DNA from 2 places in the Anoxybacillus sp. FSL W8-0104 genome. Region 1 is predicted to be linked to the other one. Evidence: predicted binding sites of a transcription regulator. Region 1 holds the regulator's gene; the other holds the start of a gene.
What was found. The regulator CtsR, encoded in region 1, represses protease genes until heat stress. The targets are predictions, from matches to a motif close to ATGGTCAATAAAGGTCAAACA.
Positions count from the first base shown of each region.

Region 2: NST18_RS04120 (ATP-dependent Clp protease ATP-binding subunit) is a predicted target of CtsR. The motif match lies at 3,946-3,966, and genes of this name have one in related genera.

Region 1 is NZ_JBBOQU010000001.1:90,014-106,492, forward strand. Features, by position in the region: rRNA gene NST18_RS00450 (23S ribosomal RNA) at 1-1,091, shown strand, start outside; rRNA gene rrf (5S ribosomal RNA) at 1,308-1,424, shown strand; gene NST18_RS00460 (CtsR family transcriptional regulator) at 1,593-2,054, shown strand; gene NST18_RS00465 (UvrB/UvrC motif-containing protein) at 2,069-2,614, shown strand; gene NST18_RS00470 (protein arginine kinase) at 2,619-3,683, shown strand; gene clpC (ATP-dependent protease ATP-binding subunit ClpC) at 3,704-6,136, shown strand; gene radA (DNA repair protein RadA) at 6,195-7,589, shown strand; gene NST18_RS00485 (PIN/TRAM domain-containing protein) at 7,679-8,767, shown strand; gene ispD (2-C-methyl-D-erythritol 4-phosphate cytidylyltransferase) at 8,787-9,473, shown strand; gene ispF (2-C-methyl-D-erythritol 2,4-cyclodiphosphate synthase) at 9,473-9,958, shown strand; gene NST18_RS00500 (ISLre2 family transposase) at 10,243-11,592, shown strand; gene gltX (glutamate--tRNA ligase) at 11,803-13,263, shown strand; T-box leader at 13,306-13,525, shown strand; gene cysE (serine O-acetyltransferase) at 13,579-14,244, shown strand; gene cysS (cysteine--tRNA ligase) at 14,225-15,622, shown strand; gene NST18_RS00520 (Mini-ribonuclease 3) at 15,627-16,052, shown strand; gene rlmB (23S rRNA (guanosine(2251)-2'-O)-methyltransferase RlmB) at 16,055-16,479, shown strand, end outside.
Region 2 is NZ_JBBOQU010000001.1:756,546-773,024, forward strand. Features, by position in the region: partial or broken gene NST18_RS04100 (ZIP family metal transporter) at 1-374, opposite strand, end outside; gene NST18_RS04105 (ATP-binding protein) at 386-1,801, opposite strand; gene NST18_RS04110 (amino acid permease) at 1,906-3,327, opposite strand; lysine riboswitch at 3,457-3,635, opposite strand; partial or broken gene NST18_RS04115 (TetR/AcrR family transcriptional regulator) at 3,774-3,896, shown strand; gene NST18_RS04120 (ATP-dependent Clp protease ATP-binding subunit) at 4,021-6,123, shown strand; gene NST18_RS04125 (MspI family type II restriction endonuclease) at 6,221-6,430, opposite strand; gene NST18_RS04130 (sensor histidine kinase) at 6,498-7,904, opposite strand; gene NST18_RS04135 (response regulator transcription factor) at 7,891-8,562, opposite strand; gene NST18_RS04140 (YncE family protein) at 8,565-9,539, opposite strand; gene NST18_RS04145 (FixH family protein) at 9,632-10,006, shown strand; gene NST18_RS04150 (YkvI family membrane protein) at 10,080-11,075, shown strand; gene NST18_RS04155 (hypothetical protein) at 11,133-11,582, shown strand; gene NST18_RS04160 (hypothetical protein) at 11,600-11,725, opposite strand; gene NST18_RS04165 (DUF6254 family protein) at 11,831-11,944, shown strand; gene NST18_RS04170 (hypothetical protein) at 11,991-12,725, opposite strand; gene phoU (phosphate signaling complex protein PhoU) at 12,823-13,482, opposite strand; PreQ1 riboswitch class I at 13,621-13,665, shown strand; gene queC (7-cyano-7-deazaguanine synthase QueC) at 13,741-14,406, shown strand; gene queD (6-carboxytetrahydropterin synthase QueD) at 14,403-14,840, shown strand; gene queE (7-carboxy-7-deazaguanine synthase QueE) at 14,840-15,562, shown strand; gene queF (preQ(1) synthase) at 15,581-16,072, shown strand; gene NST18_RS04200 (oxidoreductase) at 16,192-16,479, shown strand, end outside.

The DNA of each region.
Region 1 (16,479 bases):
AGGCGAAGTATAGGGGCTGACACCTGCCCGGTGCTGGAAGGTTAAGGGGAGCGCTTAGCGCAAGCGAAGGTGCGAACCGAAGCCCCAGTAAACGGCGGCCGTAACTATAACGGTCCTAAGGTAGCGAAATTCCTTGTCGGGTAAGTTCCGACCCGCACGAAAGGTGTAACGACTTGGGCACTGTCTCAACGAGAGACCCGGTGAAATCATAGTACCTGTGAAGATGCAGGTTACCCGCGACAGGACGGAAAGACCCCGTGGAGCTTTACTGCAGCCTGATATTGAATGTTGGTGCGACATGTACAGCATAGGTGGGAGACTGAGAAGCCTGGACGCCAGTCTAGGTGGAGTCGCCGTTGGGATACCACCCTTGTCGTACTGAGATTCTAACCCGCACCCCTGATCGGGGTGGGAGACAGTGTCAGGTGGGCAGTTTGACTGGGGCGGTCGCCTCCCAAAGCGTAACGGAGGCGCCCAAAGGTTCCCTCAGAATGGTTGGAAATCATTCGAAGAGTGTAAAGGCAGAAGGGAGCTTGACTGCGAGACCTACAAGTCGAGCAGGGACGAAAGTCGGGCTTAGTGATCCGGTGGTTCCGAATGGAAGGGCCATCGCTCAACGGATAAAAGCTACCCCGGGGATAACAGGCTTATCTCCCCCAAGAGTCCACATCGACGGGGAGGTTTGGCACCTCGATGTCGGCTCATCGCATCCTGGGGCTGTAGTCGGTCCCAAGGGTTGGGCTGTTCGCCCATTAAAGCGGTACGCGAGCTGGGTTCAGAACGTCGTGAGACAGTTCGGTCCCTATCCGTCGCGGGCGTAGGAAATTTGAGAGGAGCTGTCCTTAGTACGAGAGGACCGGGATGGACGCACCGCTGGTGTACCAGTTGTTCCGCCAGGAGCACAGCTGGGTAGCTATGTGCGGAAGGGATAAGCGCTGAAAGCATCTAAGCGTGAAGCCCCCCTCAAGATGAGATTTCCCATCGCGTCAAGCGAGTAAGATCCCTTGAAGATGACAAGGTAGATAGGTCCGAGGTGGAAGCGTGGCGACACGTGCAGCTGACGGATACTAATCGATCGAGGACTTAACTAAGCACACAAGAAAAGCGAAGGCGACTGTCCAGCCACGAAGAACGCGAAAGGCCTGCGAGGAGGCTGTTGCCGCCACAGCAGGACTGAAGTGGTTCGAGGGGCTAGGAGCCGCAGCTAGACATCAAGAAAAGCTGAGAACGGTTCTTGACATAGTCAAGAAAAGCGAAGGCGACTGTTCTGTTATCTAGTTTTGAAGGAATTATCCTTCAATATATTGCTCGGTGACGATGGCGGAGAGGTCACACCCGTTCCCATCCCGAACACGGAAGTTAAGCTCTCCAGCGCCGATGGTAGTTGGCGGGACACCGCCTGCGAGAGTAGGACGTTGCCGGGCAAGGAAAGACCAAGACAAATTTTGTCTTGGTCTTTTTGTTTTATATCGTGAATGCAATGGGTAAAATATATAAGAAAAAGAAGGGAATCCTTGCATTTTTGAAGAAATCCGTATATATTAAAATTAAAGTCAAATATAGTCAAAGTCAACTGGCAGAGGAGGGATTATGTGAGGAATATCTCTGATGTCATTGAGCAATATTTAAAACAAGTATTAAATATGAGCGGAAAAGATATCGTTGAGATTAAACGAAGCGAAATTGCAGACAAGTTTCAGTGTGTTCCTTCGCAAATAAATTATGTCATTAACACACGCTTTACGTTAGAAAGAGGATACATTGTTGAGAGTAAACGAGGTGGCGGCGGCTATATTCGCATAATGAAAGTGAAAAATCAAAATACTTCTCAGCTTATTGATCATTTATTGTCACTTGTCCAAGAAAGAATTAGTCAAACAAATGGAGAACATATTATTCAACGCTTATTAGATGAAAAGGTAATTTCAAAACGAGAAGCGAATATGATGTTAAGCATCATTGATCGCACGGTTTTATCTCTTGACCTTCCTCATCGTGACGAGTTGCGTGCGCGCATATTAAAAGCGATGCTGACATCGTTAAAGTATATGTAGAGAGGGTGAATACTTTGATATGTCAAGAGTGTAATCAACGACCAGCAACGCTTCATTTCACTAAAATTGTTAATGGGGAGAAGACAGAATTTCATCTTTGTGAGCAATGCGCTCATGAAAAAGGCGAAATGTTTATGTTTCCGCATCAAGGAGCTTTTTCAATCAATAATTTAATTGCAGGACTATTAAATAATATGGATGCATCACTAAAAGAGCCAAAAGCTCCCTCTTTTCACAATGAACATATATTACAATGTGAGCGTTGTAAAATGACATACACCCAATTCGTTAAAGTCGGTCGTTTTGGTTGTGCGAGTTGTTATGAAACGTTTCGTAGCCATTTACCACCTATTTTTCGAAAGTTACATGGAGGACATGTAGCGCATGAGGGGAAAATTCCGAAGCGAGTAGGAGGTACGTTGTACGTCCGTAAGCAAATCGGGCAGTTGAAACAAATGTTACAGGAGCTTATTGCTAAAGAACAATTTGAGAAAGCTGCTGAAGTGCGTGATCAAATTCGAGAACTTGAAGCAGAATTACATGCGGAAGGGGGCGCCTAATTATATGAATGAACATTTGTTTTTCCAACGCGCTCTCAGTCCATGGATGAATGAAGAGGGGCCAGATTCTGATATTGTACTTAGTAGCCGTATTCGTTTAGCGAGAAATATGAGAAAATATCCGTTCCCAACGGTATTTACAAATGAGGAAGCAATGCAAATTGTTCAGTTGTTTGAACGATTATTTTCACAAAAAAGTTTCGATCGTATCGGTTCTTTTTTCTTATTAAAAATGAATGAATTACAATCTATTGAAAAACGTGTATTAGTTGAAAAACATTTAATTAGCCCTCATTTAGCTGAAGATTGTACGTTTGGTGCGTGTTTATTATCTGAACAAGAAGAAGCAAGTATTATGATCAACGAGGAAGATCATATTCGTATTCAATGTTTATTTGCTGGTTTTCAGCTGAAAGAAGCATTGAAAATGGCAAATGCTTTGGATGATTGGATTGAACAACATATTGACTACGCTTTCGACGAAAAGTACGGTTATTTGACGAGCTGTCCAACGAATGTCGGCACAGGTTTGCGAGCATCTGTAATGATGCATTTACCGGGTCTTGTGTTAACACAACAAATGAATCAATTGATTCCTGCGATCAACCAGCTCGGTCTAGTTGTTCGCGGCACGTATGGAGAAGGTAGTGAGGCGTTGGGGAACATTTTCCAAATTTCTAATCAAATTACACTTGGAAAAAGTGAAGAGGATATTGTTGAAGATTTAACAGGAGTTGTTCGTCAACTAATTGAACAAGAACGAATGTCGCGTGAGGCATTAGTCAAAACTTCTAACATACAATTAGAAGATAAGGTATATCGTTCTTACGGTGTGCTAACGAACAGCCGGATCATTGGTTCAAAAGAGGCTGCCCAATGTTTATCTGATGTACGACTAGGCATCGATCTCGGATATATTACGAACGTACCAAAAACAATTTTAACGGAGCTAATGATTTTGACGCAGCCCGGCTTTTTACAAAAGTATGCTGGTGGTGCATTACGCCCGCAAGAACGTGATGTTCGTCGTGCATCGCTCATTCGTGAACGATTACACCAATGGAAGTGAATTAAAGGAGGTTGATGAAAATGATGTTCGGACGTTTTACAGAACGAGCACAAAAAGTGTTAGCATTAGCGCAAGAGGAAGCGGTTCGATTGGGGCATAACAATATTGGAACAGAGCACATTTTGCTCGGTCTTATTCGAGAAGGGGAAGGAATTGCAGCAAAAGCGCTTATGGCGCTCGGATTAGGGCCAGATAAAATTCAAAAAGAAGTAGAATCGCTTATTGGACGGGGAAATGAAGTTGGGCAAACGATCCACTATACGCCACGTGCCAAAAAAGTGATTGAGCTTTCAATGGATGAAGCTAGAAAGCTTGGACATTCTTACGTTGGTACAGAACATATTTTACTTGGCCTTATTCGTGAAGGAGAAGGTGTAGCGGCACGCGTTTTAAATAATTTAGGAGTAAGCTTAAATAAGGCTCGCCAGCAAGTGCTTCAATTATTAGGAAGCAGCGAATCTGCCTCAGGACATCACGGGGGAGCAACGCATGCGAATACGCCGACGTTAGATAGTTTAGCTCGTGATTTAACAGCGATCGCACGCGAAGGCGGTTTAGACCCTGTCATTGGAAGAAGTAAAGAAATTCAACGTGTGATCGAAGTATTGAGCCGCAGAACGAAAAATAACCCTGTTTTAATTGGGGAACCAGGGGTAGGAAAAACAGCCATTGCCGAAGGACTAGCTCAACAAATTGTCAATAACGAAGTGCCAGAAACACTTCGTGATAAGCGTGTCATGACGCTTGACATGGGAACGGTCGTGGCAGGTACAAAATATCGTGGAGAATTTGAAGATCGTTTGAAAAAAGTGATGGATGAAATTCGTCAAGCAGGAAATATCATTTTGTTTATTGACGAATTGCATACGCTCATCGGAGCTGGTGGCGCAGAGGGAGCTATTGATGCATCAAATATTTTAAAACCGTCTCTTGCACGTGGAGAGTTGCAATGTATTGGCGCAACAACATTGGATGAATATCGCAAATATATTGAAAAAGATGCGGCGTTAGAAAGACGTTTTCAACCAATTCATGTTGGTGAGCCAACAGTTGAAGAATCGATCCAAATTTTAAAAGGGTTGCGAGATCGTTATGAGGCTCACCATCGCGTTTCGATTTCAGATGAGGCAATTGAGCAAGCTGTGAAGCTTTCAGATCGCTACATTTCAGATCGATTTTTACCAGATAAAGCAATTGACTTAATTGACGAAGCTTGCTCGAAAGTACGTTTACGTTCGTTTACGACACCACCAAATTTAAAAGAGCTTGAACAAAAACTTGAGGAAATTCGTAAAGAAAAAGATGCAGCGGTACAAAGCCAGGAGTTTGAAAAAGCAGCATCATTACGAGATGCAGAACAAAAATTGCGCGAACAACTTGAAGAAACGAAACGAGCATGGAAAGAGAAACAAGGTCAAGAAAACTCCGAAGTAACTGTAGAGGACATCGCAGCTGTTGTATCTAGCTGGACGGGAATCCCGGTTTCCAAATTAGCTCAAACAGAAACAGAACGGTTGTTAAAACTAGAAGAAATTTTACATTCCCGTGTGATTGGACAAGAAGAAGCTGTCAAAGCAGTTGCAAAAGCAGTTCGTCGCGCCCGTGCAGGCTTAAAAGATCCAAAACGCCCAATCGGTTCGTTTATTTTCCTTGGTCCGACGGGTGTCGGGAAAACAGAATTAGCCCGTGCGCTTGCAGAAGCGATGTTTGGTGATGAAGATGCAATGATTCGAATTGACATGTCTGAATATATGGAGAAACATTCGACATCACGTCTTGTCGGTTCACCTCCGGGATATGTTGGCTACGAAGAAGGTGGACAATTAACGGAAAAAGTTCGTCGCAAGCCGTATTCTGTCATCTTATTAGATGAGATTGAAAAGGCTCATCCAGACGTATTTAACATTTTACTACAAGTATTAGAAGATGGGCGTTTAACGGATTCGAAAGGACGGACAGTTGATTTCCGAAATACGATCATTATTATGACATCAAACGTTGGTGCGGATGCGCTGAAGAGAAATAAATACGTTGGCTTCAATGTGCAAGACGAGAGTCAACAGTACAAAGATATGAAAGGGAAAGTGATGGACGAATTGAAAAAGGCGTTTCGTCCGGAATTTTTAAACCGAATTGATGAAATTATTGTGTTCCATTCGCTTGAGAAGAAACATTTGAAAGAAATTGTTTCATTAATGGTTGAGCAATTGAAAAAACGCCTACAAGAACAACAAATCGATTTAGAGTTAACCGATGCCGCAATTGAAAAATTAGCAGAAGAAGGTTACGATTTAGAATATGGTGCACGTCCATTGCGTCGCGCGATTCAAAAACATGTTGAAGACCGTTTATCTGAAGAACTGTTAAAAGGAACAATCGGCAGCGGACAAAAAGTTGTCATGGATGTAAAGGACGGACAGTTTGTTGTGTTGACAAAAGAGACAGTAAAATAACGAAAACAAGGTATGCTTACACGCATACCTTGTTTTTCATCATGAAAGGAATGGAGTTATGGTTAAGCGGAAAACAAAGTTCGTTTGCCAACATTGTGGATATGAAACGGCGAAATGGATGGGGAAATGTCCGGGGTGCCATTCGTGGAATGCGATGGTTGAAGAAACAGAAATAGTAAAACCACACACCCGAGCATTATTTGTGCATACAGAAGGTGGAACAACTAAACCTGTATCGATTACAACGGTGGAAACAACGCAGGAGCCGAGAATTGATACGAAGTTTACAGAATTTAACCGCGTGTTAGGAGGCGGCATTGTTCGTGGTTCTCTCGTTTTGATTGGGGGGGATCCGGGTATTGGGAAATCGACGTTGTTGCTACAAATTTGCGCTCAACTTGCAAGCGATGACTACTCCGTTTTATATATTTCGGGGGAAGAATCGGTAAAACAAACGAAGTTGCGTGCTGAACGGTTGCATGTGACAGCTAAACATTTATACGTTTTATCTGAAACAAACTTAGAACATATTATCCAAACGGTTGACGAGATGAAGCCAGCGTTTGTCGTTATTGATTCCATCCAAACGATATATCGATCAGAAATTACATCGGCCCCAGGGAGCGTTTCACAAGTTCGTGAATGTACGGCAGAGTTAATGAGACTAGCTAAAACAAAAGGTATTGCGATTTTTATAGTTGGGCATGTTACAAAAGAAGGAGCGCTTGCAGGACCGCGCATTTTAGAACATATGGTTGATACTGTATTATATTTTGAGGGAGAGCGTCATCATACGTATCGCATTTTACGGGCAGTGAAAAATCGATTCGGTTCCACAAACGAAATCGGTATTTTCGAAATGAAAGAAATGGGGCTTACTGAAGTCAAAAACCCGTCGGAAATTTTTTTAGAAGAGCGTTCGAAAGGTGCAGCTGGCTCAACGGTCGTCGCTTCCATGGAGGGAACAAGACCGGTATTAGTGGAAATTCAAGCATTAGTATCGCCAACTAGCTTTGGAACGCCACGTCGAATGGCGACAGGAATAGACCATAATCGCGTATCTTTACTAATGGCTGTGCTTGAAAAAAGAGTTGGTCTGCTTCTTCAAAACCAAGATGCATATTTAAAGGTGGCTGGTGGCATAAAGTTAGATGAACCTGCGATTGACTTAGCGATTGCGGTAAGCATTGCATCTAGCTTTCGAGATCAACCGACAAATCATACGGACGTTGTAATCGGGGAAGTTGGATTAACAGGGGAAGTGCGTCGTGTCTCCCGCATTGAACAGCGTGTACAAGAAGCTGCTAAACTTGGCTTTCAGCGCATCATTATTCCGAAAAGCAACATCGGTGGGTGGAACATTCCAAAAGGTGTTGAAATCATCGGAATAGCTAATGTCGAAGAGGCGCTATACTACGCATTAGGAGAAGGGAAAAATGGTCCAATATTTTAACAAAACCATTAAAAAATGATTAAAAATGATGTTCAGATTGGTTTCAAACATTGGAAACTGTTTATAATGTAATAGAGGAGGTGAAAAACGTGTTAAAACGAATTGTGCAAGCATCTTTTTTAATTACTGGGGGAATGTTAGGAATTATTTTCTTTCCTACTTTGTTGAAAATGTTACATTTAAACGATCTTCCTTATGTCAATAGCCCATATGTAGCGGCTCCAGTTGGTGCGATCATCGTATTCCTTCTCACGTTCTGGTTAGTCGATCATGTGGTTGGACTTATTCATTGGATGGAAGAAACGTTAGTCAAAGCACCTGTAACTGATTTATTATTTGGAAGTCTCGGTTTGATTTTCGGCTTGATTGTAGCCTTTTTAGTCATTATTCCATTAAACTCTATTCAAATTCCGCTTGTTAATACGATATTGCCTATTTTTCTTACGCTATTGTTAGGATATTTAGGATTTCAAGTCGGATTTAAAAAGCGCGATGAGTTAATGGGCTTATTTTCGTTGTCAAACCGAAGTGGCAAGAAAAAAGGTGGCGAAGAAGAGGAGAAAAAAGGAAAATCGCTAAAGATTTTAGATACGAGTGTCATTATTGACGGGCGTATTGCGGATATTTGCCAGACGGGCTTTTTGGAAGGGACGATTGTTATTCCTCGTTTTGTCCTAGAAGAATTGCAACATATTGCTGATTCTTCGGATGCACTAAAAAGAAATCGTGGACGGAGGGGGCTTGATATTTTAAACCGTATCCAAAAAGAGTTAGCCATTAACGTTGAAATATACGAAGGCGACTTTGAAGGAATCCAGGAAGTTGACAGCAAGCTCGTCAAATTGGCTCAATTGACATCAGGGGTTGTTGTGACAAATGATTTTAATTTAAATAAAGTATGCGAACTACAAAATGTTCCCGTATTAAATATTAACGACTTAGCGAACGCGGTAAAACCAATCGTTCTTCCGGGGGAAGAATTGAATGTTCACGTCATTAAAGACGGAAAAGAACAAAATCAAGGTGTTGCTTATTTAGATGACGGAACGATGATCGTTGTAGAAGATGGGAAGGACTATATCGGAAAACGAGTCGATGTGCTTGTAACGAGCGTGTTACAAACTTCGGCTGGAAGAATGATTTTTGCTAAAATAAAACTACTTGAAAAAGCATTATAAGCTGTTAGGAGATAGGAGAATGAATTACCATGTCGTTATACCGGCAGCTGGTCAAGGAAAACGAATGAATGCAGGAATAAATAAACAGTTTATTGAGCTTGAAGGAGTACCCGTTATTATTCATACGTTACGTGTATTTGAAAGAGATGATTTTTGTCGAGGTATTGTGTTAGTTATTAACGATCAAGAACGTGACCAATTTGTTCGTATGCTTCATTGTTTTGAAATAAAAAAAGTGAATGCCCTTGTTTCAGGAGGGGAAGAAAGACAGCAGAGCGTCTATAACGGACTAAAAGTGGTCAACGATGGTCACATTGTGCTCATTCACGACGGTGCTCGTCCGTTTGTAACAATCAAGAAAATTCACGAACTTGTGCATGCAACAAAGGAGACGGGAGCAGCTGTGCTCGCTGTTCCTGTCAAGGATACAATGAAACAGGTGGTCGATGGCCATATTGAGAAAACGGTCGATCGATCGAGCTTGTGGGCTGTGCAAACGCCACAAGCTTTTTCCATGTCATTAATTCTTAATGCCCATGAGCGGGCAAAAAAAGAGCGATTTATCGGAACAGATGATGCCAGTCTTGTTGAGCGGATGGGTCATCGTGTCGTCATTGTCGAAGGTGAGTATACAAACATTAAACTAACGACACCGGAAGATTTATTATTTGCGGAAGCGATTTTACGTGCGAGAGGGGATCGATGATGTATCGAATTGGACAAGGGTTTGATGTTCATCAGTTTGCTGAAGGGCGTCCGCTTATCATTGGTGGAATCAACATTCCGTATGAGAAAGGATTGCTCGGACATTCTGATGCGGACGTGTTGTTGCATGCGATTGCTGATGCTTGTTTAGGAGCCATTGGTGAAGGGGATATCGGAAAACATTTCCCTGATACAGATGAAGCATACAAAGACGTTGACTCTGCGCTACTTTTACAACACGTATGGAAACTTGTTCGTCAACACGGGTATACGCTTGTTAACGTTGACTGTACGATTATTGCGCAAAAACCAAAAATGGCACCACATATTCCAAATATGCAAAAACGTATTGCTGAATTGTTAGAAGGGGATATTTCACAAGTTAACGTCAAGGCGACGACAACAGAAAAACTTGGCTTCACAGGGAGAGAGGAAGGAATTGCCGCACAAGCTGTTGTTTTGTTACAAAAAAATAAGTATGAGTAAAATGTTTGTGGGAGAAAAAAAGACAGGTTCCTGATTTGGTATAATAAGGAACCTGTCAGATATGTAAGCAAAATAGATGAAAAACGGGCTCTCCTCCTGGTAAGGTAGTAAGTGTGAAAATAAGTATGAGTAAAATGTTTGTGGGAGAAAAAAAGACAGGTTCCTGATTTGGTATAATAAGGAACCTGTCAGATATGTAAGCAAAATAGATGAAAAACGGGCTCTCCTCCTGGTAAGGTAGTAAGTGTGAAAAAAAAATACAACCAAAGAAAGGAGTGGAGCCCATGCAGGATTATATCACAAACGGCTTGACATTAAAAGAGATCGAACAGTCTTTATTTAGACATATGCAAAAACAATATGGTCATCTCCTTCAACAGGTGTTGGAGGAGATCGACCGCACATTGGCAGAACAGAGGGACAAGAAACGATATGCGCTCAAAGATAAGCGGACGATCCGACTCCAAACGCTATTTGGAGAGGTGGAAGTGAAGCGAAACTACTACTTTGACCGTGAAAAAAAGGTGTATACGTCTTTACTCGATGTCTTTCTCCAGTTCGATGGGGCGCATGGAGTGAGTCCGCTATTAGAGGAGACAGCGATTCATCTCGCCGTGACGGGTTCTTCGTATCGACAGGCTGCGCAGTCGCTTGAAAAGCTGGTGGGGTATGCATGTATGAGTCACGAAACGATTCGCCAGTCCATCATCGAGGCAGAGGTGGAAGGGCACCGTGCGATGGAGAAAAAAGGGCGCGTGTTTTTTATCGAAGCAGACGGGTTGTACGTGAAACGTCAACGAAGCCGCATCAAAGGAAAAGAAGAAAAGATCATCACGATTCACCAAGGATGGGAGAAAAACGGGAAACGCGTATCCTTAGTGAATCGACGGTATATGGTTCATCAAACGAATGAACCGATTTGGGAAGCTGTAGAGAATTTTCTGATGAAGGAATACAGCTATGATCCGTTTGAGGATTGGGTGGTCATCAATGGAGATGGAGCCCCATGGATTACAGCGTGTCGAGAATATTTCGGGGACAGGGGGTACTTTCAGCTTGATCGGTTCCATGTGGCAAGAGAGATTCGTCAATTGTTCCGAGGTCATGCGAGATATCGGGTGATTCGAAAGAAGTTAGCATCATGGGATGAAGAAGGTGTGTTACGAGAACTCACAAGTGCCATCGGTACGTTAGAACATGAGGAGAAGGAAAAGCAACTCGAGGCGCTTGTTCGTCGAATCGAGGAGATGCCAGGATGTTTGCGTGACTATCGCGTATGGTTGAAGGAAAAAGGGATTGACACGACAAACATGAGGGCGATGGGGAGTGCGGAAGGAACGATGCATGTGTTTGCGAAACGAAGTAAAAACGGTCGAAGTTGGAGGGATGCAGGGATTGAAGCGATGTTGCGAGCGATCGTCGCGATAAAAGATACGTTACTCATTCGGACACGCGATGGAGTGATGTATGGCGCGGAAGAACGAGAAGAAACGAAACGAGAAACGATCGTGAAAAAGGCACTGAAGCGCGTGCAAACGCAAATGACAGAAGTGGTACGAGATAACATCCCATACCTTCGCCAATCTTCAGGGACACCGATTTACGAGGCATTGCAAGCATTGAAAGGTTTTTAAAACGAGAGAAAACGCACATACCTACAGGATGAGAGTAAGTAAAAGCGCTTACATATAACGATTTTATAAAACCATATATAACCAAAAAAATCGGTCGAGAAAAAAATCTCCCACAAAGTCTTGACTCAAACAAAAAATAATGAATGATGGATTTTGTATGCGGTTTACGGTACAATGAGGTACAGAAATTAGGTAGATGGAGGTCATGACATGACACAGGAAGTAAGGGTGCGCTACGCGCCAAGTCCGACGGGTCATTTACATATTGGTGGTGCGCGCACAGCGTTGTTTAACTATTTGTTTGCTCGTCACCATCATGGGAAATTCATCGTTCGCATTGAAGATACAGATATTGAGCGGAATGTAGAAGGTGGCGAACAATCACAGCTTGAAAACTTGAAATGGCTCGGTATTGAATATGATGAATCGGTAGACAAAGACGGAGGATATGGTCCTTATCGTCAAACGGAGCGTCTGCATATTTATCGCCAATATACAAACGAATTGTTAGAAAAAGGCTATGCGTATAAATGTTTTTGTACGCCTGAGGAGCTAGAGCAAGAGCGTGAGGCACAAAAAGCGGCGGGCATTGCGGCACCGCAATATAGTGGCAAATGCCGTCATTTAACGCCAGAGCAAGTTCAACAGCTTGAATCTGAAGGAAAACCGTATACGATTCGTTTAAAAGTACCGGAAGGAAAAGTATATGAATTTGAAGATATGGTGCGCGGTCGTGTATCATTTGAATCGAAAGATATTGGCGATTGGGTGATCGTAAAGGCCAATGGCATCCCGACGTACAACTTCGCTGTCGTCATTGACGATCATTTAATGAAAATTACACATGTATTCCGCGGTGAAGAACATTTATCAAACACACCGAAACAGTTAATGGTGTATGAATATTTCGGTTGGAAGCCACCAAAATACGCACATTTAACATTAATTGTAAATGAAAATCGTAAAAAATTATCAAAGCGCGATGAGTCAATTATTCAATTCGTTTCTCAATATAAAGAACTCGGATATTTACCAGAAGCGATGTTTAACTTTTTTGCGCTATTAGGTTGGTCGCCAGAGGGAGAAGAAGAAATTTTCACGAAAGAAGAGCTTATTCGCATGTTTGATGTGTCCCGTTTATCAAAATCGCCATCGATGTTTGATAAACAAAAGCTGACATGGATGAACAATCAATATATTAAAAAGCTTGATTTAGATCGGTTAGTGGAACTATCACTTCCACATTTAGTTCGAGCTGGTCGCTTGCCAGAACAAATGACAGATGAACAAAAACAATGGGCTCGTGATTTAATCGCACTATATCAAGAGCAAATGAGCTACGGCGCTGAAATTGTTGAGCTGTCAGAGTTGTTCTTTAAACAAGAAATCGAGTATGATGAAGAGGCAAAGGCTGTTTTAGCTGGCGAACAAGTGCCGAATGTACTAAAAGCATTTTACGAGCAAATGGAACAGCTTGCAACGTTTGATAGTGACCACATTAAAGCAGCCATTAAAGCGGTACAAAAAGAAACGGGGCAAAAAGGGAAAAACTTATTCATGCCGATTCGTGTGGCGGTAACAGGGCAAACGCACGGTCCCGAACTTCCAGAGGTGATTCGTTTGCTCGGAAAAGAAGCGGTATTGTCTCGATTAGTAAAATTCATCCGTTAACATTTCCTCGTTTATATAATAAAATAGGTGTAACCTATATTGGTGAAAGCGTTGATGAGGAGAAGTAAAAAGAATCAGCATGCCAGAGAGAACCACCTTGGCTGGAAGTGGTTTATGTTTGATTCTTTTGAAATGCACCTCGGAGCCTCCTTTCGAACCAGAGACGTTCTGCAGTAGAATGGAGCGGATCCCCTTCCGTTATAAGGGCAAGAGTGAGCCTTCGGCTAAACAGAGTGGAACCGCGCAACCAAGCGTCTCTGTGTCATTGTACACAGGGACGTTTTTTATTTGAAAAATAACAAAGGGGGGAGCAATATGTTTAAAACATTAAAAGAAGATATTGAAGTTATTTTCGAACAAGATCCGGCAGCAAGAAGTTGTTTAGAGGTTATTTTGACGTACTCAGGTTTACATGCCATTTGGGCACATCGTATTGCCCACGCGCTTTATAAGCGAAAATTTTATTTTTTAGCGCGCCTCATTTCGCAAATTAGTCGCTTTTTTACGGGTATTGAAATTCATCCCGGCGCAAAGATCGGTCGGCGCTTTTTCATCGATCATGGTATGGGAGTTGTCATTGGAGAAACGTGCGAAATTGGTGATAACGTGACAGTGTATCAAGGCGTCACACTTGGAGGAACAGGGAAAGAAAAAGGAAAGCGTCATCCGACCATTAAAGATAATTGTTTGATTGCGACTGGTGCCAAAGTGCTTGGTTCCATTACTATTGGAGAAAACAGTAAAATTGGAGCCGGATCGGTCGTGTTGAAAGATGTGCCACCGAACTCAACAGTCGTTGGAATTCCAGGTCGCGTTGTTGTGCAAAATGGCGTGCGTGTGAATAAAGATTTAAATCATTGTGATTTACCGGATCCGATTGCAGATCGTTTTAAAGAGTTAGAAGCAGAAATCGAGCAACTAAAAACACAATTAGAAGAACTAAAGAAAGGAACGGTGAACCATGAGCATTCAAGTGTATAATACGTTGACGAGAAAAAAAGAACCGTTTATCCCGTTAGAGCCAAATAAAGTGAAAATGTACGTATGTGGTCCAACAGTATACAACTACATTCATATTGGAAACGCTCGCCCAGCTATCGTATTCGATACGATTCGCCGCTACTTACAATTTCGTGGCTATGAAGTGCAATACGTCTCGAATTTCACGGATGTAGACGATAAATTGATTCGAGCAGCAAGGGAATTAGGTGAAGATGTACCGACCATTGCAGAACGGTTTATTGAGGCGTACTTTGAAGATATTACAGCACTCGGTTGCAAAAAAGCGGACGTCCATCCGCGTGTCACCGAAAACATTGATACAATTATTCAATTTATTGAACAACTGATCGAAAAAGGATATGCGTATGAAGTTGATGGTGATGTATATTACCGAACGCGCCGTTTCTCTGATTATGGGAAGCTATCGCATCAATCGATTGATGAATTAAAATCAGGTGCTCGTATTGAAGTAGGAGAGAAAAAAGAAGACCCTCTTGATTTTGCTTTATGGAAAGCGGCAAAAGAAGGAGAAATTTATTGGGATAGTCCATGGGGGAAAGGTCGTCCGGGCTGGCATATCGAATGCTCCGCGATGGCACGTAAATATTTAGGGGATACGATTGATATTCATGCTGGGGGACAAGATTTAACGTTCCCGCACCACGAAAATGAAATTGCCCAATCTGAGGCGTTAACAGGAAAGCCTTTTGCGAAATATTGGTTGCATAACGGCTACATTAATATCGATAATGAAAAGATGTCAAAATCGCTTGGGAACTTTATTTTAGTGCACGATATTATTAAGCAAGTTGATCCGCAAGTGCTACGTTTCTTTATGCTTTCGGTTCATTATCGCCATCCGATCAACTATAGCCAACCGTTGCTTGAAAGTGCAAGAAGCGGGTTGGAGCGCTTAAAGACTGCATATGCGAACTTAAAACACCGTTTAGAAAGTAGCACGAATTTAACGACAAACGATGAACAATGGCTAGCAAAAATTGAGGAATTAAGAAACGAGTTTATTCGCGAAATGGATGATGATTTTAATACAGCGAACGGGATCGCTGTGCTGTTTGAACTAGCAAAACAAGCGAATGTATATTTGATGGAGAAGCATACGTCGCAAGCGGTTATTCAGAAGTTTTTACGACAATTCGAACAGCTTTTTGATGTGCTTGGTCTTTCACTGCAACAAGATGAGTTGCTTGATGAAGAAATTGAAGCGCTTATCCAACAGCGAATTGAAGCGCGAAAAAATCGCGACTTCGCTTTAGCTGACCGCATTCGCGATGAATTAAAAGCGAAAAACATCATTTTAGAAGATACACCGCAAGGAACGAGATGGAGAAGAGGATAAAACGATGTTGCATTTGTTTAACAAAATGAAAGATTTTCAGCAGTTAAACGGTTTAACGTTAGCCTACATTGGTGATGCCGTATACGAATTATTCGTACGGCATCACCTTCTGACCTTAGGAAAAGTAAAACCAAACGATTTACACAATTTAGCAAAAACGTACGTTTGTGCGAAGGCGCAGGCGAAAGTATTACAATGGTTGCTCAATCATAACCAACTTTCTGAGCAAGAAATGGCTATTGTTCGAAGAGGTCGTAATGCAAAATCAGGGAGTACCCCGAAAAATACAGATGTACAAACGTACCGTCAAAGTACAGGGCTCGAAGCATTAATCGGTTACCATTTTTTGAGCGGAAATGAAGAACGACTTCATCAATTAATGCAGTTGGCGTTACATGTACATCAAAACGATGAGGAAAGGAGGAAGTAATGATGGATCTCATTATTGGTAAAAACCCGGTGTTAGAAGCATTAAAATCTGGACGAGAAATGAATAAAATATGGATTGCTGAAGGCTCACAACGTGGTCAAATGCAATCGATCATTCAGCTCGCAAAAGAGATGGGTATTACGGTACAATATGTTCCTAAAAAAAAGATGGATCAATTAAGTGACGGCAATCATCAAGGGGTCATTGCGCAAGTTGCTGCATACCGATACTATGACATAGATGATTTATTTAAAAAGGCAGAAGAAAGAGAAGAAGCACCGTTTTTTATTATTTTGGATGAGCTTGAAGACCCACACAATTTAGGATCGATTATGCGAACAGCTGATGCGGTAGGTGCCCATGGTATTATTATTCCGAAACGGCGTTCGGTCGGTTTAACCGCAACGGTAGCGAAAGCGTCAACCGG
Region 2 (16,479 bases), 670 kb from region 1:
GCGTAGCTCACGCCAACTGATAGTCCTTCCGGGATGTTATGGAGCGTAATGGCGGCGAGCACAAGGAGCGATTTTTTATCAACAGCTATGCTGCTTTCAGTATGCTTTAAATCAATATGCGGCACCATTTTTTCAAGAAGCGTTAACGTCAATACGCCGATGCATAGTCCAACCGCAAGCGAGAGAAACGTTCCTGAAGATAGCGCTTGAGGAATGAGGCCGAGCATGGATGCTGCCATCATGACTCAAGCGGTAAACGCAAGCAACATATCGCGCCATTGGTGCGTAAGGGAGCGCGATAAAAATAAAATGGGAATCGCGCCAGCACCTGTTGCTAGCGCAGATAACGTACTGCCAACAAGCATGTCAAACATGTTTCCACCTCCTACTGTAAAGGAAGGCGAACGGTAATCGTCGTTCCTTTATTTTCTATACTATGAATGTCGATCGTTCCTTCATGCATGTCAACGATTCGTTTACATATGACAAGCCCGAGTCCTGTTCCCGTTTGCTTCGATGTGACAAACGGTTGAAACAGTTTGTTTTTTACGTCGTTTGGAATGCCGCATCCATTGTCCGCCACTTGCAGCACCGCCCAGTCGTTTTGTTTCGTCAGCAAAATCGTTAGCTCACCGCCATCGGTCATCGCTTCGATCGCATTTTTTGCTAAATTTAAAACGACTTGTTTTAAATGGTCTTTATAACAGCGAATAGGTAAAGGTACGCGAGCGCATTGCAACGAATACACGACGTTATGCAAATGCGCTTGCGATTCAATAATTGGATGAATGCTTAAAACGATATTGTTCAAATCGCACGTTTCAAGTTTTTGTGCCGTCGGTTTGCCGAGAATTAAAAACTCATTGACGATGTCGTTAATGCGTGTAATTTCGTTTTGAATGACCGAAAAATAAAGTTGTGATTCGGTATCTTTATGCTTTTCACTCAACAGTTGGATAAATCCTTTAATGCCGGCAAGCGGGTTGCGAATTTCATGCGCGGTGCTTGCGGCGAGTGTGCCGACTAATTCAAGTTTTTGTGCTTCGGTCTCTATGCGTTCAAGCATCGTTTGCCGTTTTAATAACCAATATTGAATCAGTAGCCAAACAATATGGATGGCGACGATCAGCAATAAGATGTATGGAAGGGATGTTTGCACATTTTGTTTCATCGTTACGTGCGGCACGTTCGCTTCAATTATCCATGGTGCATAATTTAAATGAACCGTCACCGTTTGTTGTGATGGGCGAATGTCGTTTGTTGCCAACAACATCGTTCCACGCTCATCATATAAACGAAACGATGCGTCTTGGTCAATGATTTTCATCCGTTTTTTTATGTAATCCATACGTAATTCCGCCACAAAAAAACCGACTGTATCACTTGTTTTTTCATCGACAATCGGTGTGACGATTGTTGTTGTATGATCGCTGTCAATGACCGTTTGTTTTGTCGTTTTCGCCAATCGCATCGCTGAACTTGTACTTTCAGAAAAAAACGATATGTGATGAAAACGAACGTCTTGTTTTTCTATTTGTTGCAACATGTCGTTTATGTCTTTTTCGCTTAACATCGCCATATGTTTGCTAACCATAAACGCTAACGTCTCGAGTTTTGTCGTTGTCTCCGCAAGAAAGCGATCGAGATCGTTTTTATGTATATTCGCAAACAAGAGCGTTTCTTCGAGCAATTGTTGTTGCTGTTGTTCATCTTGCCAAAGCACAATCCACGCGCTTCCTACAAGGCATGGGATCATAACAAGCAAGATGTACAACCATCGTCTCATTCTCTCTCTCCCCATATACGCTCCCTCAACAAAACAAAATTCAAGGAATATTATAACATAAAGATGAAAAAAAGACTGAGAAAATGAAAAAACCCCGCCAAATATGGACGGGGGTTTTGTTATGCTGATTGTTTTTGTTTGTTCGGTTGTTCGTTATGTTGTTTGACAACAAGCGGATAGAAAAGTAAGCTGCTTGCAAGCAAGGCGACGCCGAGCAAAAATGTTTTCATATCGGCCGTTCCTGCTTTGACGAGCCAAATGGAATAAACGGTCGCAAGAAGGGCGATGATGCCGTCTGTCATTCGTTGTTTCGTCGTTTCATATGTTTCACCCGTCCAAACGAGCTTCAATTGGAAGACGGAGGCGATGAAATACGGAACGAGATACGATAATGTTGCAATATAAATGACGAAATCAAATGCGGCCGCCATTGAGTTTGAAATCGTTGAAAAAATAAATAATTGGGCAATCATATTTGAGACGATTAAAGAAAAGCGCGGCATGCTTTTTTCGTTTTCTTGTAAAAAGGCGCGAATAAATAATCCTTGTTTCGCTGCTTGGTACGGCACTTCAGCACTTAAAAAAATCCAGCCGAGCGTTGAGCCGATTAAACTAATTAAACCGAGTCCGGCAAGCAGTTGCGATCCGATAGGACCTAATACCGTACCGATTGCATCGACGAGCGGTTTTTCAGATTGAATGAGCACATCTTGTTTTAACAGACCCATGACGAGTATGCTAATGCCAATATAAATGGCTAAAGCAATGAATAGTCCGACAATCGTTGCGCGTTTGACATCGCTTTGTTTTCGGGCACGCGAAGCAAAAACGATCGCTGATTCAATGCCGATAAACGCCCAAAGTGTGCTTAACGCGACGTTGTTAATTTGCGAAAGCAATCCGAGCGTATGACCTGCTTCATCGTAACGCGGAGCAACAAACGGTTGGAGATAGCTTTTTTCAAACGCAAACAATCCGATAACAATGAATAAGAAAAAGCCAAGCACTTTCGTTGCCGTTGCGACAAAGTTCAACTTTCCGGCACTTTCTGCTCCTTGTAAAATGATCGCATGCATCATCCATAAAAGTGCGGTGCAGACGAGAAACGTGAGCAGATTGCCAAGTTTTAATGTAAATGAGCCAACAGAGAAGACGACATGTCCGCTCGTTAAAATAGGGAAGAACGTCGATAAATAACTAGCAAACGTCGTAATGATCGCAACGTTTCCAGCGACGTTGCCGATCCAATAGCCCCAAGAAGCCATAAAACCGGATAAAATGGATGCTTTTGAACCTTTCGGAAACAGTTCCTTCGCGTAAATTTGCGGTCCGCCGTTTAATTCCGGTTTACGAATAGCTAAATTGCCAAAAATGATCGCAATCATTAACACCCCAGCCCCCGTCAGCAGCCAACCGAGCAACACGCCAGCAGGGCTTGCCGCCTCAGCAAGCGAGCGCGGAAGCATAAAAATGCCCGATCCGACCATATTGCCGACAACGAGCGCTGTCAATAACCAAAACCCGAGTTGTTGTTGTTTCATGTTCGTCATCCTTTCATTCATGATTATGGCGACGCAGGCGGGCGGAGGGCTGTTGTCATACGAAAAATAAAAAAGTGCACCCTAAGTTTTCAACGGGTGCACAATATATGACACATCCGCATCAAACTTAAGATCGATAGCTCTCCACCGCATGCGCGATGACAGTCCTGCACCTATTCGGTCACAGGCCCAGCTTATAGCGCCAGAGCACGCTATAAACTTCGGCGACAAATCCTTTCATTCCACTTCATCGGCGTCTCTGCGCCTCGATGAAACTACTCTTATTTGCCGCGACCTCTATCTCATCTTAGTTGACGAGAAAGATTTCGTATTTCATTGTCGTTTCTATCGTACAAAAATCTTTTCCTTTCGTCAACGAAAAAATTTTTAGCACATATTTACAAGAAGGGAACGGAATATATATAATATCCACTTCCGCCGGAAAGGTCACGACAATTGCCGGTTTTTTATTAACGCGCCTTATCGTCATGCCGGATTATCCGTGGGATGATGAAAAAGAAATCGATCGGACGATTCAGTTTTTGATGAATGGGTTGAAGAAAACATGATAGGGAATTTTTCTATCATTTTTTTTATTTTTTTTTAAAAAAGGTCTTGAAAATCAAAAAAGGTCAAATTATAATAAAGACAGAAAGGTCAAATATAGTCAAAGTCAAAAGGAGGTTGGTGCCTATGATGTGCCAAGTATGTAAACAAAAACAAGCGAACGTCTTTTTACACGTGCAAGTCAATAACGAAAAACAACAATTACACCTTTGCGATGCGTGCTATGAAAAACAAAAACAACAATTAAAAGTTCCAGCAGGATTCCACTTCGATCATTTCGATCAATTGTTCTCCGACTTCTTCGCACCGCTGACTAGCGAATCTGTTTCCCATGTCCAACAACAACAAGAACAACAACCGAAACGAAATGGATTGCTTGATCAATTCGGTCGCAACTTAACACAACTTGCGAAAGCAGGACTTATCGATCCGGTTATCGGACGCGAAAAAGAAATTGAACGCGTCATCGAAATTTTAAATCGCCGCAATAAAAACAATCCGGTACTCATCGGTGAACCAGGTGTCGGTAAAACGGCGATCGTAGAAGGATTAGCGCTTAAAATTGCCGAAGGGTCTGTTCCGACGAAATTGTTAAATAAAGAAGTGTACGTGCTTGACGTTGCATCGCTCGTTGCCAATACAGGCATTCGCGGTCAATTTGAAGAACGAATGAAGCAATTAATTGCCGAATTGCAACAACGGAAAAACGTCATTTTATTCATCGATGAAATTCATTTACTCGTCGGAGCAGGTTCGGCAGAAGGCTCGATGGACGCAAGCAACATATTAAAACCGACGCTTGCTCGCGGCGAATTACAAATCATCGGCGCAACAACGTTAAAAGAATATCGTCAAATTGAAAAAGACGCTGCGCTTGAACGCCGTTTCCAACCTGTCATCGTCCATGAACCGACGATCGAGCAAGCGATTAACATGTTAAAAGGCATTCAGCCAAAATATGAACAATTCCATCAAGTGAAATATACAGATGAAGCGATTCACGCCTGCGTCACATTGTCGCATCGCTACATTCAAGACCGCTTCCTTCCTGACAAAGCGATTGACTTATTAGACGAAGCGGGCTCAAAAGTAAGCTTAAAAGCGACACCGACAAATAAAGAAGCGATCGAACAACGTCTCGAACAAATTAGAAAAGAAAAAGAAAAAGCTGCGCAAGAAGAAAACTACGAATTAGCGGCGAAATTGCGCACAGAAGAATTGCAACTTGAAAAACAATTACAACAAAACGGACAAGCGGAACAACCTGTCGTTGACGTCATTCACATTCAACAAATCATTGAAGAAAAAACAGGCATCCCAGTCGGCAAATTACAAGCTGAGGAACAAACGAAAATGAAACATTTAGAAGAAAACTTAGCGAAAAAAGTGATCGGTCAAGAAGAAGCGGTGAGAAAAATCGCGAAAGCCATTCGCAGAAGCCGCGCTGGCTTAAAAGCGAAAAACCGTCCGATCGGTTCGTTCTTATTCGTCGGTCCGACTGGCGTAGGTAAAACAGAATTATCGAAGACGCTTGCTGAACAATTATTCGGCTCAAAAGATGCGATGATTCGCTTAGATATGAGCGAATATATGGAAAAACATGCTGTATCGAAACTTATCGGTGCACCTCCTGGCTACATTGGTCATGAAGAAGCTGGTCAATTGACGGAAAAAGTGCGCCGCAACCCTTACAGCATCATTTTGCTTGATGAAATGGAAAAAGCGCATCCAGACGTTCAACATATGTTCTTGCAAATTTTAGAAGATGGTCGTTTAACAGATAGCCAAGGCCGCACCGTCAGCTTTAAAGATACGGTCATCATTATGACATCAAACGCTGGTACGATCGGAGAAGGTGACTTACTTCAACGCCTCAGCCTATACTTTAAACCAGAATTTTTAAACCGTCTCGACGCCATTGTCGAATTTAAACCGCTTGAAAAAGCGCATATGTTGCAAATCGTTGACCTTATGCTTGCGGAATTGCAACGTACGCTCGCTGAACAACATGTGACGATGACGATTAGCGACAAAGCGAAAGAAAAATTAGCTGAACTCGGCTATCATCCAACGTTCGGTGCTCGTCCGCTCCGCCGTGTCATTCAAGAACATGTCGAAGATCAAATTGCCGACGTGCTGCTTGATGAGCATGATGTGCGCACGATCCATATCGACGTAGAGGACGATCGCATCGTCGTAAAAGCTGAAAAACATGAGAAGGTGTCCTAAAAGATTTGGACACCTTCTTACATTTTCCAAATAGAAAAAGTTAAACGATCTTTCCTTTTAGCTGTATGGATTTTCCTTTTTTCTTAGATGGATAAGTCTATTGAAAAGGAGTTCCCATTTGTCCTTTCGTATTTTGTAGTATATTTTTAATGTACGTATCCATTTTTTCCATTTCTATCTCTTTTGTTTCATTTTTGAAAACAACCATATATTTTGCCCAATGAATCTTTGGATCCCCATAGCCTCCAATTCCTGCATAAGCCCATTGCGCTAATTTTTTATTGAGGTTAGGGAGTTCATTTTCCATTATTTTTAGGAATAGCATGTAATTTCATCGCGCTGTGTCCTTCTAATCATGGGGTAAGTCTGTTGTACTATATCGCATCGTATAGCGGCAATTCGATGTATACGGTCGTTCCATTCCCTCGTTCGCTTTCAAAACGAATCGAGCCGCCGTGTAGCTTGACAATTTGTTTAGTAATCGCAATGCCAAGTCCTGTGCCGCCATGTTCGCGCGAGCGCGAGCGGTCGGCGCGGAAAAATCGTTCGCCTAATCGTTCGATATCTTCTTTTGACATGCCGCATCCGGAGTCAGCGATCATGAGTTCGCACATCGGCTGTTTGTTTACTGCACGCAACGAAATCGTTCCGCCGAAAGAAGTATAGCGCAACGCATTATCGAGCATATTTTGCAACACTTGTTCGATACGGTCGGGATCGCCATCGACGATTAAGTCGTGATCGAGGTCAAGCAAAAGGCGAATGTTTTTTTCTTGCAACATCGGTTCATATTTTTCAATCGTCTCCTCGACTAATTGTGCAATTGAAAATGGTGTGCGTACAAGCGGATACGTGCCTTCGAGTTGTGCTAAATCGAGCAAATCGCGCACGAGGCGTTGCATGCGGCTCGCCTCGCGATGAATGAGTTTTATATATTTTTTTTGTTGCGCTTCATCTTTCACGACGTCGTCTAGTAGCGCTTCGCTATATCCTTTCACATAGCTTAGCGGCGTGCGCAATTCATGAGAGACGTTTGCTAAAAATTCTTTTTTTCGTTCATCTTCTTGCGCGAGCGCTTTTGCCATTTGGTTAAATGTTTTGGCAAGTTGCCCAATTTCGTCTTCCGCTTCGACGTTCACTTGTGCGGAAAAATCGCCTTGCGAGACGCGATAGGCGGCTTGTTGCATATGTTGCAGCGGTTTCGTGAAATGCATCGCGATTTTTCGTCCGACAAATACAGTAATGAGTAAAAAAAAGCTTCCACCAATAATGATGAACGTTTGAATGCGCTTAAGCACATCTTCAATCGATGCAAGCGGCACGTACAAATATAAAATGCTCATGAGGCGATGTTCATCGAGTAGCGGGATGATGACACCGACAATATGCCGATTAAATGTTTGTTCATATCCTTTTTTCGTTACCGTTTTTCCAGCGAGTAGTTGTTGTCGTTCCGCTTCGCTAATAATCGCATGATGGTCGACTTCAAACGGCAAGCATGCGCTCAATTCACGTGGGTTGTTCACGAGTACAATTTCCGTATCGGATACGTCATTGATGATAGAAACGGTGTTGCGAAACGAGTCGGTGAGTGCACCGCCTTTATATTTTGCGGCAATGTTCATTCCTTCTTGTAATAAACGTTGTTCGACGTTGGTGATATAAATGTTTTCATATATATAAACAGCAACAGCATATAAAAGCAACACCGCAAGCATTAAAAAGGCGCTAATCGTTAGCCATAGTTTTTGTTGGAGTGAGAGAGAATTAAATCGTTTCATCAAATTTATATCCCACTCCCCATACTGTTTGAATGCACTGTCCGGCTTCGCCGAGTTTAATGCGCAACGTTTTAATATGCGTATCGACGGTGCGCGTGCTGCCGACGTAATGAATGCCCCAAACGCGATCTAACAGCTGTTCGCGTGTAAATACTTGACCGCGATGTTTGACAAACAACACGAGCAGTTCAAACTCTTTTAACGTTAATACAACCGGTTTTCCGTTTACGATCACTTTTCGTGCTTTTTCATCAACAACAATTGGGCCTGCTTCATATGACGTCGTTACGTCTGTTCCTTTCGTTCGGCGAAGGACAGCGTGCACGCGTGCGACGACTTCATTTGGGCTAAACGGTTTCACGATGTAGTCGTCCGCGCCAATTTGTAATCCATAAACGCGATCCCACTCATCGCTTCGTGCTGTTAAAAAAATGATCGGCACTTGCGAACGTTCACGCACGTGCATGCAAAAGCGGTAGCCGTCTAGTTTTGGCATCATAATATCGAGCAAAATTAAATCGATATGTTTTCGTCCGAACTCGGCAAGTCCAGCTTCACCGTCTTCTGCTTCGATGCACGTAAACCCTTCAGGTTCTAAATAAAGACGAAGCAATTCACGCATTTCTTTTTCATCGTCAACAATTAAAATCGTTGGCATATTTATTCCTCCTTCGCATCGCGGAAAAAGATGTAAAACGGCCCTTGTCCGACGGAAACGGTTTTCGTTTGTTTGAATGTTTTTTCATCGACAAAAACGAGCTCGTTGCTGTCGTAGCTAGCGATGATAAGCTCGCTTTTTGTTTTTATCATCGCAAAAGGATTCGCGCCAATGTTAAGTGAGTGTATGACATGTTTCGTTTTCGGTTCAAATGCATATAGCATGTTTGAACCGTGACAAAGTACATATACCGCTTCGCTCGTTTGCGAAAATTGAATCGGCATCGTTTCTGCCTTCACACGCGCAAGCAACCGTCCGTCGACAAGCGAATGAACATACGCTTCTTGCTGAATATACGCTCCGCTGCCATGTCCACCGACCCATAGTTCATCCGTTTCAGCAACAACTAAGCCGCTGACCGCAAAATCGAGCGTATCGACCGTTCGTTTGACTTGTTTTGTCGCCTGATCAATGAATGAGATTGCTCCGTCTTTAAAATGAATGACAATCCATTGCCGATGTTTGTCGTCGGCGACGATGGAAAAAGGGGAGGGGGGAGTAGCGATCGTCTCTTTTACTTTTCCGTCGAACGTCATGACCGATACCGTTCCGTCTTTTTCGTTCACAACGAGCAATTCGTGTTTTGTGACGAGCACATCGGTAACCCCTTTGTTTACGCGCCAACGTTTTTTCTCTTTCCCTGTCGATAGCGTGTACATCATCATTTCATCCATGTCTTGTCCAAACAACATGACCGTATCGCCATCAGGAAGGAGGATGGCTTTCGTTACCGGATTTTTCATCTTCCATGTTGCCATCGTTTTTTTTGTGTTATAATCAACGAAGGATAAGCTTTGCTCCTTTATATTGACGACCCCAACGACCGATTTGTTTCGGGGAATTGGGGTGTACGTCTCTGGTGTGCAGCTTGCCAATAAAACGACGATGATAAGCAAAAAAAAGAAACGAACTTGCATCGTACGCATCCTCCATCGTGTATATGTATCATCATTGTAGCAAACATTTGTGATGATTTTGTGAAATTATTGTAACATGGAAGGAGATTAAAATGAAAAAGTGGTTGTTGTTGTTTGTCTTCGCTTTGCTTGTTGTGGCAGGTTGTGCAAACAAAGCAGAAGAAGAAGAGCTGGCGTATTTGGACGTCAAAATGGCGGTAGAAGAAAAGCTTCCGGCAAATGAAGAAGTCGAGCTTGCATGTTTTGTGACATACGGTGACGAAAAAGTGACCGATGCATTGGAAGTGAAGTTTGAAGTATGGAAACATGGCGATGACAATCGCGAAATGATTGAAGGAAAGCATGCGGGCGACGGAAAGTATGTCGCGCGCTATACGTTTCCAGACAAAGGGACGTATTCGGTTGTGGCACATGTGACGGCAAAAAATATGCACAATATGCCAAAAGTCGATATAGTTGTAGAATAAGAAAAACGGCGGAAAATATTCGCCGTTTTTTTTCATATACATGTAGAAAAAATGGACGAGTGGGGGAGAGCGTATGTGGATGCGGGCGATTCAAATTGCGTTTGTATATGTCGGAACGGTAGTCGGGGCTGGATTTGCGACAGGAAAAGAAATTGTACAGTTTTTTACGCAATACGGAGCAATTGGGACGGTCATGATTGCAGGAAGCGGAGGTCTATTTATTTTTTTAGGGACGCGTTTAATGGTGATGGCAAATCGGCTTCAAGCGCGATCGTATGAACAAATGAATGCATATTTGTTTGGAAAAATGAGCGCAGTTGTCAATTTGTTTATGTTTGTTGTGCTATTTAGCGTGACGTCTGTTATGTTGTCTGGGGCGGGGGCGGTGTTTGAAGAACAGCTTCATATGCCGGCGCATGTCGGGCTTATGTTTACGGTGTTGCTTGCGTTTGTGACGATGTTGTTTGGTTTAAACGGCATTTTAAGCGTCAATCTCATTGTCGTGCCGCTTATGATCGCATTTAGTTTATCGATTTCGTTTATGAATGGGGGAGAGATCGTTTGGACAAAGCCGCCGCTTGCCGCTTTTTTCTCTCCGTTTGCGTATGTGGCGTTTAATTTAGCGATGGCACAAGTTGTGCTCGTTCCGCTTGCAACTGAAGTAAAAGATGAACGGGCGATTCGCCTTGGGGGATGGCTTGGCGGCTTATTGCTTATGTTTATTTTATTTAGCAGTCATTTCGCGCTTTCTTTACTTCCTAATTTGCTATCTTACAGCATTCCGATGGCGGAAGTCGTGAAACGTTCGCTCGCTTCGTTTTATGGGCTATATGTTGTGATCATTTACGGTGAAATTTTTTCATCGTTTGTTGCAGGGGTGTTCGGACTGCATCGAAAATTGGCGCTTTTTTCTCAAACGCCGATCTTTGTTCTCATCGTGCTTTTACTTATGATGTATGCGTTTAGTTTAGTCGGGTATCATGCGCTTTTAACCGTATTGTACCCTTTGTTTGGGTATGTTAGTATCATCTTTATTTTTTTACTTTTCTATCGAAAAATGCCTAGCTAGAAAAAAAGAAGTGTAGTACATTGAATGTAGAGGAGGTGGGAGCGCGTGAAAAAAGCGATGGTTGCTTTCGGCGTAGGCAGTTTGCTTTTATTTACGCTTGAAACGTTCCATATCATTCAATGGTATCGTGCGAGTGTATGGCCGACAGTTGTTTTTTCTTTCGGACTTATTGTTCATATATATGTGTTTAAGCGCGGTGTGCGGGAGCACGAAGCGTTTCTTTTATTGCCGGCTGCCATTGCGCTATGGGGCGGGGCGTTTGCGTTTAGCCAGTACTTTTTGCTTAACGACGGAACGATGTATGTGTTGGCGTTTACGATAGGATTGTTAGAATGGTGGATGTTTAGCCATGAAGCGTGGTTAAAACAGCCGCTTCTCTTTTGTTTCGGATGTAGCGTCGTAGCTAGTTTAGAAGCAGGGGAGATGCTTTTGCCGTTCGTTCTTTCCGTCATCGGGATCGGGGCATACGTTTATCGCACAAAAAACGAGCGAGCCAATGCGCACTAGGCTCGCTTTTGTCGTTTTTATGAAATACCAAACCGATGTAAAATTTGTTTCAGCTGATTGACGTTTTCTGCCAACACGGCTGCTTCTTTCGCGACTCGTTGCACTTTTTGTAACGCTTTTTTTGCTTGTTTCGATTGTAGCAATTTCCTCTCCCTCTTTTCCCCTTATCTAAAATATACAAAATTTTCAAACAATAAAAAAGTCATAAAATAAACGAATGGACAAATGATAAAAGGGGAGGTGGCACAATGACTCAATCGAAACGACAAAAAGAGCGACAATGGACCGTTCGAAAGCAAGCGCAAAATGAACCGCACGGGAAAGTGAAGTCGTTTGAACAACTAGCAAAAGAGGAAAAATAAATGGAAAAGGCTGTCCCAAGGAAGTTTGTGACAGCCTTTTGCGTCGTTATTTTGCTTTTAGTGCACGAATTTCGTTTTCATGTACAAGTGATCGAACAGCAAGCGACTGAATCGCGAGCTCGTGTCGTGCTTGGGTTGCGATGACATCTTCAAGTTTCTCGGACATGTCAGCGAGGTTTTGCTTGATCGTTGGGATTTCATTGACTGCCTCTAGTATTTCAAATACAGCTTGTTTAATAAGAGGAAGATCTGCGATGTCATCTTTCGTGGCCATACGTTGTTCGATGCTGGCGATATCGTCTTTTGTAGCCATACGTTGTTCGATGCTGGCGATATCATCTTTCGTGGCCATACGTTGTTCGATGCTGGCGATATCGTCTTTCGTGGCCATACGTTGTTCGATGCTGGCGATGTCGTCTTTTGTAGCCATCGTTTGTTCAATGTGCCCGATACGCTTGTCCATGGCGGCGATATCGTCTTTTGTAGCCATACGTTGTTCGATGCTGGCGATATCGTCTTTCGTGGCCATCGTTTGTTCAATGTGCCCGATACGCTTGTCCATGGCGGCGATATCGTCTTTTGTGGCCATACGTTGTTCGATGCTGGCGATATCGTCTTTCGTGGCCATCGTTTGCTCAATGTGCCCGATACGCTTGTCCATGGCGGCGATATCGTCTTTTGTGGCCATACGTTGTTCGATGCTGGCGATATCGTCTTTTGTAGCCATATGTTTGCGTAGCGATGCAAGTTCATCGAAAATACGTTTGAGCATCTCATCCATGTTCACTCACCTCCCCCCCGACACGATTATATCACCAGATCATAGAAAAATCGACATAATAAAAAGATGCCTCAAACGGTATGAGGCATCCGAATGCTTAATAATTTAAATCAATACGAATTCCTTTAACGCTATATAAAATATTTTCAGCGATGTTTGTTACATGGTCGCCAGCGCGCTCAAGATTGCGCGTCACAAACGATAATTGTGTAATTTGGTTTGTAAACTCAGGTTTTTCGCTCATTAAGTCGATTAATTCTTGAATAATTTTTCCTTGCAACTCATCTACGCGATCATCTTCAAGCGCAATGCGTTTCGCTTCTTCAATATCATCGTTATGGAACGCATGAAGCGCATGATCTAACATTTCATTGACGATTGCTGCCATTTCAGGAATGTGAACGATCGGTTTCACGTGTGGCTCTGTGCCGATAAATTTGACGGATTTGGCGATGTTGACAGCGATATCTCCGATGCGTCCTACATCAGATGAAATTTTTAGCGCAACAATTAATCGGCGTAAATCGGATGCGACCGGTTGTTGCTTTAAAATCGTCATAATCGCAAGCTCATTAATTTCGCGCTCAAACTCATTAATTTTTTTATCATTTTCGATAATTTCGTCCGCTTTCGCCAAATCTTGTGTTTTGAGTGCTTCAATTGCTTCGTGTAAAGCATGTTGGGAAGCAGACACCATCGTCATTAATTTTTCTCGCAGTTGTTGAAGCGCTGCATCAAATGTAGGGCGTTTTGTCATGTTGAATCACCTAACTTTTTTTGTTGTTATTATATCCTGAAAACAGTTCACAAATAAAGCATAATTTTTTTGTAGAATGAATATATGTTTTATGATATATTGTTAGGCGTACAATTGAAGAAGAATTCTGTGCGCGGCGCAGGAGAGGTTCTAGAACACCCTCTATAAAAAAACTAGGGATAGCTATGTCCGTAGAGGGATAGCTTTTTTGTTTTAGAACGCTCTTTCTTCTCACGATGTTAGAAAGGGGAGCGAAAGATGAAAAAAGAAAAAGCAGTCGTCGTGTTTAGTGGCGGCCAAGATAGCACGACTTGTTTATTTTGGGCGAAAAAGCATTTCGCTGAAGTCGAAGCTGTAACGTTCGATTACAATCAACGCCACCGGCTTGAAATTGACGTTGCTGCATCGATCGCAAAACAGCTGGAAGTGCCGCATACGGTGCTTGATATGTCGCTATTAAATCAGCTCGCACCAAATGCGCTTACAAGAAGCGATATAGCAATCGAGCAAAAAGAAGGACAATTGCCGTCCACGTTTGTCGATGGGCGCAATTTATTATTTTTATCGTTTGCGGCGGTGCTTGCGAAACAAAAAGGAGCACGCCATCTGGTGACAGGTGTATGTGAAACGGACTTTAGCGGCTACCCAGATTGCCGTGATGTATTCATTAAATCGCTAAACGTCACGCTTAACTTAGCGATGGATTACCAATTTGTCATTCATACGCCGCTCATGTGGCTCAATAAAGCGGAAACGTGGAAGCTTGCTGATGAGTTGGGAGCGCTTGAATTTGTGCGCACGCAAACGCTCACATGCTACAACGGCATCATCGCAGACGGCTGCGGCGAATGCCCGGCGTGCGTGTTGCGCAAACGCGGTCTCGACCAGTATATGAATGAGAAGAAAGGAGCAGATGCGCAATGATTCAACAAATTTATCCGCAAGTGATACACCCGTTTCGCTACGAGCTAAATAAAGATATGCAAATCGCTGCAGCGCACTTTATTCCGCACGAAGCGGCGGGGCAGTGCGCGAATATGCACGGGCATACGTATTTTGTCAACATTACTGTCGCAGGCGATGAACTCGATGAATCAGGCTTTTTAATTAACTTTCAACAGTTGAAAAAAATTGTTCACAACCGTTTCGATCATACGGTGATGAATGACCATACAGATTTATTTAGCAATACATCGGCCGAACATTTTCCGACGACAGAAGTGGTGGCGCGGAAAATTGCGGAAATTGTTCAAGCGCATTTAGACACGCTGCCAAACAAACCGACGTGCGTGCAAGTGTTTGTGCGCGAGTCCCCAACAAGCTACGTCGTATATCGTCCGAAAGCAGGGAAACAATAATGGAGCGCATCCCGGTCATTGAAATATTCGGACCGACCATTCAAGGGGAAGGGATGGTCATCGGACAAAAAACGATGTTTGTGCGCACAGCGGGATGCGACTACCGTTGCCGTTGGTGCGATTCATCGTTTACGTGGGACGGTTCTGCAAAAGATGAAGTAAAGCAAATGACGGCGGAAGACATTTGGCAACAGCTGAAACAACTTGGTGGTGACCGTTTTAACCACGTGACGATTTCTGGAGGCAACCCAGCGTTATTAAAAGGACTTCGTGCTCTTATTTCATTATTAAAAGAACATAACATGCGCATCGGCTTAGAAACGCAAGGAAGCGTATGGCAAGATTGGTTTTATGACATTGACGATTTAACGATTTCACCAAAGCCGCCAAGTTCAAATATGGAAACAAATTTTACAATGCTTGATACGATAATGGAACGACTCACAGCGCATCGCGGGCATGTGAGTTTAAAAGTTGTCGTGTTTAACGATGAAGATTTTTCTTATGCGACGTATGTGCATCAACGTTATCCGTCCGTTCCGTTTTACGTGCAAGTAGGCAACGATCATATACATGAAGCAGACGATGTGATTCTTCGCCTAAACCTATTACAAAAGCTTGAATGGCTCGTTGACAAAGTAGTACAGTCTAAAGAGATGAACAACGTCCGCGTCTTGCCACAACTACACACGTTATTATGGGGCAATCGCCGCGGCGTATAATTAAGGGGGGAAGAAATCATGAGAAAAGATGAAGAACTACAAGGCGTCACACTTCTTGGCAACCAAGGAACGAAATATGTATTCGAATATAGTCCTGACATTCTTGAAGTGTTCGATAACAAACATCCAGACCGCGACTATTTCGTCAAATTTAACTGTCCGGAGTTCACGAGCCTATGCCCGAAAACGAATCAACCAGATTTTGCTACTATTTACATTAGTTACATTCCTGATAAAAAATGTGTTGAAAGTAAGTCGCTCAAGTTATATTTATTTAGCTTCCGCAATCATGGTGATTTCCATGAAGATTGCGTCAATATTATTATGAACGACTTAATTCGCGTCATGGAGCCACGCTATATTGAAGTGTGGGGCAAATTTACGCCGCGCGGCGGCATTTCGATCGACCCTTACTGCAACTGGGGTCGCCCAGGAACGAAATATGAACAAATGGCAGAATATCGTTTGTTAAATCACGATTTATATCCGGAAAAAGTCGATAATCGTTAATGGGGCTGGCTTGCATAAGCCAGCCTTAAAAAATTCAAAAATAATAGCTAGTTTTTTTTCGTAAACGGGTATATAATGACAAATTGTTATGAACCTTTTTTCGTTTGGGGGGTCTTCATTTGAGACAGAGAACGGCTCTTTTGATCGGAGCAACCGGATTGGTCGGAGGCGAGCTTCTCGAGCGATTGCTTCGTTCAGAGCATTATGAACGAGTGACGGTGTTTGTGCGAAAGCCTATCGCTTGTACACATGAAAAATTACAACAAGTCATCGTCGATTTTGACCGAATTGAACAATACGAAGAATATTTCCACGTGGATGACGTATTTAGCTGTTTAGGGACGACGATGAAAAAAGCAAAGACGAGACAACAATTTATTAAAGTTGATTACGAATATACGTTGCGT